3 regions of the Paenibacillus sp. 19GGS1-52 genome follow, and region 3 is predicted to be linked to each of the others. Evidence: riboswitches for the same ligand, from Rfam matches in the RefSeq annotation. Region 3 holds a riboswitch; each other region holds the start of a gene.
What was found. Region 3 has a riboswitch for cyclic di-GMP ahead of H1230_RS17835 (polysaccharide lyase family protein). Riboswitches for the same ligand answer to the same signal wherever they lie in the genome.
Positions count from the first base shown of each region.

Region 1: linked by a shared signal. The riboswitch ahead of H1230_RS29110 (transglutaminase-like domain-containing protein) and the one ahead of H1230_RS17835 (polysaccharide lyase family protein) in region 3 are both predicted to bind cyclic di-GMP.
Region 2: linked by a shared signal. The riboswitch ahead of H1230_RS30880 (anti-repressor SinI family protein) and the one ahead of H1230_RS17835 (polysaccharide lyase family protein) in region 3 are both predicted to bind cyclic di-GMP.

Region 1 covers NZ_CP059724.1:6,343,203-6,346,411, reverse strand. Annotated here, with positions in the region: gene H1230_RS29120 (GtrA family protein) at 1-364, shown strand, start outside; gene H1230_RS29115 (class D sortase) at 384-1,043, shown strand; cyclic di-GMP riboswitch class I at 1,161-1,241, shown strand; cyclic di-GMP riboswitch class I at 1,317-1,397, shown strand; gene H1230_RS29110 (transglutaminase-like domain-containing protein) at 1,412-2,221, shown strand; rRNA gene H1230_RS29105 (16S ribosomal RNA) at 2,622-3,209, shown strand, end outside.
Region 2 covers NZ_CP059724.1:6,726,308-6,729,516, reverse strand. Annotated here, with positions in the region: gene H1230_RS30885 (2-oxoglutarate dehydrogenase E1 component) at 1-1,229, opposite strand, end outside; cyclic di-GMP riboswitch class I at 1,626-1,710, shown strand; gene H1230_RS30880 (anti-repressor SinI family protein) at 1,738-1,893, shown strand; gene H1230_RS30875 (helix-turn-helix domain-containing protein) at 2,004-2,333, opposite strand; gene H1230_RS30870 (TasA family protein) at 2,511-3,104, opposite strand; gene H1230_RS30865 (TasA family protein) at 3,163-3,209, opposite strand, start outside.
Region 3 covers NZ_CP059724.1:3,820,274-3,823,482, reverse strand. Annotated here, with positions in the region: gene H1230_RS17835 (polysaccharide lyase family protein) at 1-1,442, opposite strand, end outside; cyclic di-GMP riboswitch class I at 1,631-1,731, opposite strand; gene H1230_RS17830 (hypothetical protein) at 1,756-1,941, shown strand; gene H1230_RS17825 (flavodoxin family protein) at 2,090-2,860, shown strand; gene H1230_RS17820 (TetR/AcrR family transcriptional regulator) at 2,900-3,209, shown strand, end outside.

The sequences.
Region 1 (3,209 bases), 2.5 Mb from region 3:
GAAATTCAATGCTGTTGGCTTGCTGAATACCCTTATTGATTTTGCAATCTTTACACTTCTGAACTCACTTGGGTTGGTATACACCCTGGCACAGGTTATTTCTTATAGTGCAGGCACGGCCAATAGCTTTATTTTGAATAAAAAAGTAACCTTTCGGGACAGTGATCGGGGGAAAAAGGATAGCTTCGACCGAATGCAGTTGCTGAAGTTTATCGTACTGAACCTGATTGTACTGGGAATATCCCTGCTGCTTATGCATTTGTTAACAGATAAACTTGGTATTCAAGTGTTGATCTCGAAGGTATTAGTTACATTCGTCACTGTAATCATCAATTTCTTCGGAAGCCGGAAATGGGTTTTCTAAAAGTAGGGAGGTGAATATCATGCGTAAATTTTCCTATTTAGTCATACTTGCAGGAATACTTGTCATGCTGTTCCCCAAAGCTAATGAATGGTATAACGACTGGCAGCAGCAGAAACTATTAGATGAGGCGGAACAGAGTTATAGTAACAGTGCTCCAGCAACGGTTGACCCTGATCTGAAAAGTAAATATGCTGAGGTAACCCAACTGCTCTCAGAAGAATCTGCATTGGATGAGCAGCCTCCGAGTGATGCTGCTGTAAAGGCGGAACCTGAAGTTGTGCTTGGGGGGAAAGTAATTGCATTAATCGAAATTGATAAGATCAATCTGTTGTTGCCTGTTCTTGAAGGGGCGACGAAAGCCAACATGAAGCACGCAGCTACACATATGAAGGAAACAACTTCTATCGGTCAGATTGGCAATGCCGCAATAGCAGCACATAGAGCCAGAACGACAGGCAGATTGTTTAATAGATTGAATGAGGTTGCAGTAGGAGATATTATCACCGTGAAGACAAGCAAACAAGCGTACAACTATGAAGTATACAAAATTTCTATCGTCGAACCTACGGATGTATCTGTGTTAAACGGGAACAACAAGGACAAGATTCTCACGCTGATCACGTGTGACCCACTAGTAAATCCCACACACCGTCTAATTGTACAAGCCAAACTACCCTAACACACTTAATGTCATAAAATAGAAATTTCCAAAAATTTATTATAAAATTTTGGAAATCTAGCACTATAGGTCTTGAATCTACGCGTAAATATGGTAGTATATAACTATAAAAGCTAAGCACGATAACGGCAAACCTATCGAAAGATAGGGACGCAAAGCTAAAGGGCCTTCCCGTCAGGATGGCAGCCAGCTACCGAATGAAGAGGCTTTTTTTGTTTATTTTTTGTCTAATTCTACCATTATTTCTAGTATGTTTAAGGACAGATAAAGCTTTTACGATAACGGCAAACCTATTGAAAGATAGGGACGCAAAGCTAAAGGGCCTTCCCGTCAGGATGGCAGCCAGCTACCGAAAAGGGGTTTTATCATTGAAGAAATTTTATCTTATGTTATTGGCGATATTTGTAGTGGCTACTTCTGTTCAGATAACTTCAGCTCAAGCTGCTGGCACAGAAACGGGTTGGCTCAATACATCGCAGTTAAACCAAGGCATTATTGGAGTTCAATATGATGTGCCGAAGGACAAACGGATCAAACTTATGATTACCAAAGGCAGCAGCAGCTACACTTATAATCTTTATGCTTCTGGACAAGCTGAAGAATTCCCATTGCAACAAGGTAATGGATCCTATAAAGTCTCAGTTCTTGAGAACATAACGGGTAACAAATACAAAGCTCTATATTCTGAAGTAGTGGACTTATCCTTGAATGATACAAATGCAGTATATTTAAGCTCTGTTCAGAATGTTAAATGGAGTTCTTCTGATAAAGCTATTCTTAAAGCAAAACAACTTACACAAGGCAAAACAACGGATCAAGAGAAGGTTAAAGCAATTTATAATTACATCGTTGCTAATGTGAAATACGATTATTCACTGGCTAACAATGTAACAACTGACTATATCCCTAACATTGATAATACCCTTGCCAGCAAAAAAGGCATTTGCTATGATTACTCTTCATTATTTGCAGCAATGCTACGTAGTGTAGATATACCAGCTAAATTGGTCATGGGAAACTCCACTTATGTTACTCAATACCATGCTTGGAATGAAGTCCTTCTTAATGGCAAATGGGTGACTATTGATACAACAGTAGATGCTGGATTGGTTAAGAGCAATAAAACCGTAGATCTGATTAAGAATTCTACTAAATATACGGCAGTCAAATACTACTAAGAGTAGTTGAATTACTATATGAACAAATAGACAACCAGCTTAATAATTAAGCTGGTTGTTTTTCTTTTGATTAGGGGTTGCTTTTATACTAGTAGATAGGGTATTATAAGTGAGCGCTGTTGGAAGAGCGGACAAGCGAAACACATTGAATTAACAAGAAATAAAAAAAGCTTGCTTTTCTAAACACCGTATGATATATTATAAGAGTTGCTGGTGAGACATTAAACGCCGACAACGAGAACTTGATCTTTGAAAACTGAACAACGAGTGAGTGGGATTTTACGAAAGTAAAATCCAAAAGAAGATGAGTTTCACAGCATTTATGCTGGAGTAAACTTGTCGGTTGAGAATGTAAATTCTCGTCAGAGGTTTCAAAATGAGCAATCGCTCTTTTCAATACAAATTGGAGAGTTTGATCCTGGCTCAGGACGAACGCTGGCGGCATGCCTAATACATGCAAGTCGAGCGGAGTTTTGTTGAAAGCTTGCTTTCAACAGGATTTAGCGGCGGACGGGTGAGTAACACGTAGGCAACCTGCCCCATAGTCTGGGATAACTACCGGAAACGGTAGCTAATACCGGATAATTCCTTTTCCCACCTGGGAAGAGGATGAAAGACGGAGAAATCTGTCGCTGAGGGATGGGCCTGCGGCGCATTAGCTAGTTGGTGGGGTAACGGCTCACCAAGGCGACGATGCGTAGCCGACCTGAGAGGGTGAACGGCCACACTGGGACTGAGACACGGCCCAGACTCCTACGGGAGGCAGCAGTAGGGAATCTTCCGCAATGGGCGCAAGCCTGACGGAGCAATGCCGCGTGAGTGATGAAGGTTTTCGGATCGTAAAGCTCTGTTGCCAGGGAAGAACGTCTTATAGAGTAACTGCTATAAGAGTGACGGTACCTGAGAAGAAAGCCCCGGCTAACTACGTGCCAGCAGCCGCGGTAATACGTAGGGGGCAAGCGTTGTCCGGAATTATTGGGCGTAAAGC
Region 2 (3,209 bases), 2.9 Mb from region 3:
GACCGAGAGTCCTCGCTTTCCGTGGTAAAGCCAATCCGGTTATTGACGATAATATGGATCGTACCACCGTTCTTATAACCCTGCAGCTTGCCAATATTCAACGTTTCGGCGACAATGCCTTCGCCTGGAAAAGCTGCATCTCCATGCATCAGCACGGCCATGGCTTTGTTCGTATCAAGTTGTGGCAGACCCGGTGTACTGCGGTCTTCCTGAGCCGCGCGGGTAAAGCCTTCAACGACAGGATTAACGAATTCCAAATGACTCGGGTTATTTGCCAGTGTTAGTCGGGTACGGACGGTTTCTCCCTCGCGGACAGCACGATCTGCACCAAGATGATACTTCACGTCTCCAGTCCAGCCATAGTTAATACCCATCGACCCTTCTGAAGGGAAAAGCTCCTTATTTGGAGAGTGGTGGAATTCGGAAAAAATAATATCATAAGGCTTGCCCAAAATATGGGCCAGCACGCTCAGACGCCCGCGATGGGCCATGCCCATCAGAATGTTCTCGGCACCGTCATGTGCCGCTGCACGTACAATTTCGTCCAGCATCGGAACAAGCGCATCATTGCCCTCCAGACTGAAGCGTTTCTGGCCAACGAAGGTTTTATGCAAGAAGGTCTCAAATTGCTCTACTTGAATAAGGCGTCTCAGCAGTTCCTTGCGTTCGGTGTTGTTCAGGGGGGCCGGCGAGCTTGCCGACTCCGCTTGATGGTTCAACCAACCCAGTTCCCGTTCATCGTGAACATGCCCGAACTCATAAGCAATAGTCTGCGTATAGACCTGGCGCATCCGGTGAACGGCGTCCCAGCCGGTAAGAACGTCTGCGGGCGCATTCTCCCAGATCAGCGTGGCAGGCAATGCCATGAGGTCCTCGCGGGTTAACTCATAGGTTTCAGGGTTAAGCCACTTCTCCATAGCATTATGATCTCGTTCGAGCGGGTCAATATCAGCGGCCATATGACCATATATACGAATATTGGCGATTAGCTTGGAAGCTCTGACTGCTTTTTTTAGCCATGCGGAATCGCCCGAAATAACCGCCTGTGGTGGCTGCTCGGTGGCAGGTGCCAGGGGAGGGGGTCCCGAGATAGTAAAAAGCTCGCGGTAATTAGTTTCTACTGATAATGGATCTTTCGCAAACTGTTCATATTTTTCTTGGATATAGCCCAAATTGGGTCCGTAATACTTACTCCAAATGGATTCGTTATAGGGCTCTTTAACTGCCATGAATACATCCTCCTAACGGATGAACTCCACACCCGGTCACTTTAGTGCCGGCGTTGATCGGAGCTGCGATGATTGCGGTTTCATTCCTCATCCTATTGTGCTACTTTCAGCTCGTGTAATCAATTCATACTTTCGTCCAATCCGTTCGCAAAACGGTATGGTTCGCTCGTATTCAATAATTCTACAGCAAAACTAGTCTTTTTCAATTTTATATTTAGGATTTTTATTTTAGGACAGGGTTCCGTCAAAATAGGATATATAATTTTCCCATTTCGCAGTAAAAATAATCCAGAGAACGACACATTTTTTTTGAGGATTATTATATAATGTTATTGCATAATGTTGTTACGGATAACAGCTTAATCAGTTTCTAGCCAGATCCTTTCATGTAAAGGGTCCAGTAAAGGGTAAACCTGCTGAAAAGCAGGGGCACAAAGTCTCGGATCTAAGGTAGGAATACTAGGATGGCCGGACTGCCTGGGGACGCAAAATCTTAGGAGGAGATTTCTTGGATAAGTCCAACCAGGGGAAAAACGGAGAACTGCAGACAGTTGATTTGGATTTAGAATGGGTACATTTGTTATTAACGGCTAAGAAGGCAGGCATCAAGGCTGATGAGATTCGTCGGTTTTTCGATGAAAAGGCTTTACGTGTTATGCAGTAGAGTTAGATAAACAAATGTTACATACAGAAAGAAGCACAGCGACATGTCGTTGTGCTTCTTTCTGTATGTTCAGAGCTTGGATAGATACAACCTCAAGCAGACAAGGTTCATCAATCCTTCTGATCCAGGCGCCATTTCTGATAATCCAGAAATTCCTTGAATTCCCTTTTGCTTATCCCTGAGGCCATAGCTTCCTGAACCAGACGAAACCATTCCGAATCCAGAGGGGATTCCTCGGCGTCAGTGGGCTCGCCATATAGCAGGGCATGAATAGAAACCTGAAGCGCATCAGCGATTTTTTCAATGAATTGGATGGAGGGGTTGGATTGAATATTTCTCTCAACATTACTTAAGTATGATTTCGCCACATCGGCCTTGTCCGCAAGTTCGGATAAGGATAAATTCTTCTCCAGTCGGAGCTGGTGAATGCGGCCTCCCATATTATCTGGCACAATACAACGCTCCTCCGTACTTTTTGTTAATAGTATAACAAATTTCCGTAAAACGGACAAAGACGATTGTTCCTGAACTAGGAGTGGTCAAAGAGTGAAAAACCGGCAATTCCCAGCCTCTTGGGCTTAGGAGTTGCCGGTAGTCTACAGAGATATAGATCAGTACTATTTCAATTCGGGACCGATGGCTTGTGTGGCATTGAATGTCCAAGTCAGGGCCAGAGCGTCACCTTGGAAAATATTCTGATCCTGCCCGTTATCGACAAACTCGAAGGCTACCTTGAAGTTGACGGATTGCCCATTTGTGATCCCATTAGGGAGCGCACCAGTGCTTATCAAATCATAGTTACCTAAGTCTTTCAAAGACTTGAGTGAGATTTCACTGATCACATGGCCCGCGATATTCCCGCTGACATAGCTGCTATCGAGGACTTTAACTTTAAAGTGGTCACCCAGATCTTGAGTTGAATTATTCCCATTAGCATCAGTTACGGTATAATTGGCAACCAGTTTGAGACCTTTAATATCCAATGAACCGCTATTCTGCAAGGTGAAATTGCGAACCGCGATGTCACCTGGTTTGAGATTTGGGAGGTTAACAATCTCGGTTGGATTAGTGTTGAGATCCAAAGTGCCGGCTGCGAACGTTGCTGTGCTCTGGGCGGTGTCGCTGAAGTAAGCGAAGGTGCCTCCCCCGATTAACGATAATCCCAAAGCTGCCGATGCTACGCCTAATCCCAATGTTTTCTTGATTCCCATAATAAAAATCCTCCTCTATATTGTTGTAAAATAGTAACTAAAGATCATTGAATATGAGTTATTTATAAACGCCTTTTCCTTGGCTGGCTTCGAAGGACCATGTCA
Region 3 (3,209 bases):
CCTGCCTCAGTCATCATCATTTCCTTGGGCAGCCCTTCTTCCGTACCACCGTTGTAGGTAAGCAGGTTTTCGTTCAGTGCGCCGCCGCGAGCCTGTGTCAATCCGGTCAACGCATAACTGTGGCCGTTCGTCAGATCTGACAAAACTTCGATCGGTTTCCGCTCTTCAGGATTGCGCTCCCAACCGTACGGCGTACCCTTGGTTGGCCAGTATGCCCAGCCGGGTGCCACGATCTTAAGCCACGGGGTTTCCGCTTTTTCTGCCTGTAGAAACTCACCGAGCTCGACGAGAGAAGACTGCGAATGTCCGAATACGCCCGGTTCATTATCCATTTCCAGATAAGAGAAATCCGAGCCGTAATCGGACATGAATTGGCGGTAATAAGTCTTCATGCTTTCGGACATGTGACCGCCTAGCATCTCACTGCTGTTCATAAAATCTGTGCCGAACATACCGACCACTGGCTGCAGATTCATGTCCTTCATCGTCTGCAAATAAGAATCTATGCCATCCTGCCATAATGGCTTCGTATCGGACCATAGACCCGCACGCATCATATTTCCACTGTAGGCAATGCCGAGCCATTTCGTCAAATCTGGAACAAGTCGAGTCACATTGTCGTTGTAATCGAATGAATTGGCGATCGCGGTGCCAAGATTTACATACCGACCGTGGAGCGGTTCAGATGCGGGCGAGGAGAGCGCCGTCAACGACAACTCATCCCACTCGTACCATAGATTTGCATCTCCGGAGCTATTTGCATAGGAGCCGGCATATACCTCAAGCCTCAGCTCGTTCGTGCCGATATTTATCAGCTCATTTGGAATATATAATCTGTATTGGTCACGGTAGGGATAGGCACCACCGCTGCCGGCTGTACCCGCAATCTGGATGAGCCCGGCCAGCCTTCCATTCGCGTACACAGCCATCTGTGGCACAGACATGTACGCGTTCAGTATATGCACGTCGAATTCCATGCCATAAGTGGGCAGCGCATCCATTGTGAAATCGATAGTGAGCGTTTTATTCACACTCGCCTTCATGCCTTTCGGAAATGTCTTCCAGTCACTGTAAACCTCTTTCGTCACAGGTGCGGTGTAAGGCGTGGACATTGCCTTGAAGTCGGAATATTCGGCGGAGCTTCCGTCATGGGTACCAATCGTCCAGACTGTGCCAACTGGGCCGGATGGTTCCTGCAGGCTGTTAGCAGCAGCTCCATATACACTTTCGGTAACGGATTGAGGTGTAGATTCAGCGACCGGCTGCGCGGATGCTAATTCTGCACTGGCGGGGCTGAACGGGCTGCCGATTGCAAGCACTAGTGTTAATAGCAGGGCGATGCATTTGGAGAACAAACGAAAACTGGAGCATGGAGCCATTTGTTTAACTGTTCTTGATAAATTGGGGGCAGGTCGATCGGATCTTTTGCGTTTGGATTTCATAACTAACTCTCCTCGGTTAAAATATCCCTTAACGCCATCACCTTGCTAGGGTACGCAAAGTAACGCCCGGTTTGGGCGGAGGAGGAACAACTTTTTATAAACGGTTTATATTCGTTGAAAAAGCTTTTCCCCCAGAACATCTAATCCATGCACCTGAAACGTACGCAGTGGAACAGACATCCTTTTTTTCCGGCAGCACGGCTGCCACCTTCGTCTTCCACATTGTGGAAACGAAGAAGGCCCTATGGCTTTGCGTCCTTGCCTTTCGACAAGTTTGCCTTTGTCACAATGGGTGAAACGAACAATAGAACGCATGAAACTTAAAATGGGGCGAGAGCGGCAGGCGGCAGATACTGCAAAAAAAAAGCTGCGACTGCTAGGTGGGAGAGTAGGAAGAGGTACGAGAGCGAAGTATGCAGCAGAATGGCAAACGCCATTACAGCTAAATGGATTTGCAGTATTCCTAATTTGTATCGGCGCAGTTGGGCCATTGTATTAGTATCGTAAGTTGAATGAACTTACCGGACTCACTTAATTTGGAATTAATTATGACAAAAGCAGTTGCATATCACAATATGAATGAATATAATAATATTCATTCATAAGATTTGAAGTGAGTGAAATGATCTGTATATGGAGGGACTCCAATGAAAAAAGTTATTGCCTTTATCGGCAATCAACAAAAGCATGCCACCTTCGAGGCAGTTTGTGAATTTGGGGATAATTTAAAAGCTTACGGTGAAATTGACTTTGAGTACTTATTCTTGAAAGACTATCGGCTTGAATATTGCCGTGGCTGCAAACAGTGTTTTGACAAAGGAGAGCAATATTGCCCCTTAACGGATGATCGCGATGTGCTGATTGAAAAGATGAGCAATGCTGACGGAATTATTTTCGCCACCCCCAATTATGCCTTTCATGTATCGGCACCGATGAAGAACCTGCTGGATCGGCTCGCCTTTGTGTTCCATAGACCGCGTTTTTTTGGAAAGACCTTTACGGCTATTGTCAATCAAGGAATCTTTGGAGGCAACTCTATCGTGAAGTACCTAAGTAATATGGGAGAAAATTTCGGATTTCGAGTCACAAAAGGCTGTGTTCTGAACACGTTGGAGCCCAGAAGCGAGGCTGCACAGCAAAAATTTACGAAGGAAATTAAAAAGGCCTCGGCAAGATTTTACAAAGAGCTTATGCACACAACGCCACCGGTTCCTTCCTTTTTCAGGCTGATGATGTTCCGAATATCCCGCACAACTATAAAGTCTACGCTCAATGATAAGTACCTGGATTACCGTCATTACAAAGAACAGGGCTGGTTTGAATCGGACTATTACTATCAGGTTTCCTTAGGGTTCATTAAAAAAACAGTGGGTCACGTGTTTGATCTCATGGGCCATCGAATGGCTAAACGCCTATAATAAATTAGAGCAAGTATAAAGTGAGCGGAGGATTATAAGGTGGAAGATAAAAAAAAGGATATTTTTAATTGCGGGAAAGAATTGTTTAGTTCCAAAGGATTTAAAAAAACCAATGTCTCTGACATTACAAAAGTGGTCGGGATCGGAGTAGGCACATTTTATAATTACTTCCCTTCTAAAGAGGCGTTGTTTCTGGAAATTTTCCTGGAAGAAAACGTGAAACTTAAAAAGAGCATAATGGAAGCCATTGATCTGAACGATGCTCCTTTAGGGCTGCTCAATAAATTAATAGCATTAAACATTAATGGCATGAATTCAAATCCAATCTTAAAAGAATGGTATAACAAAG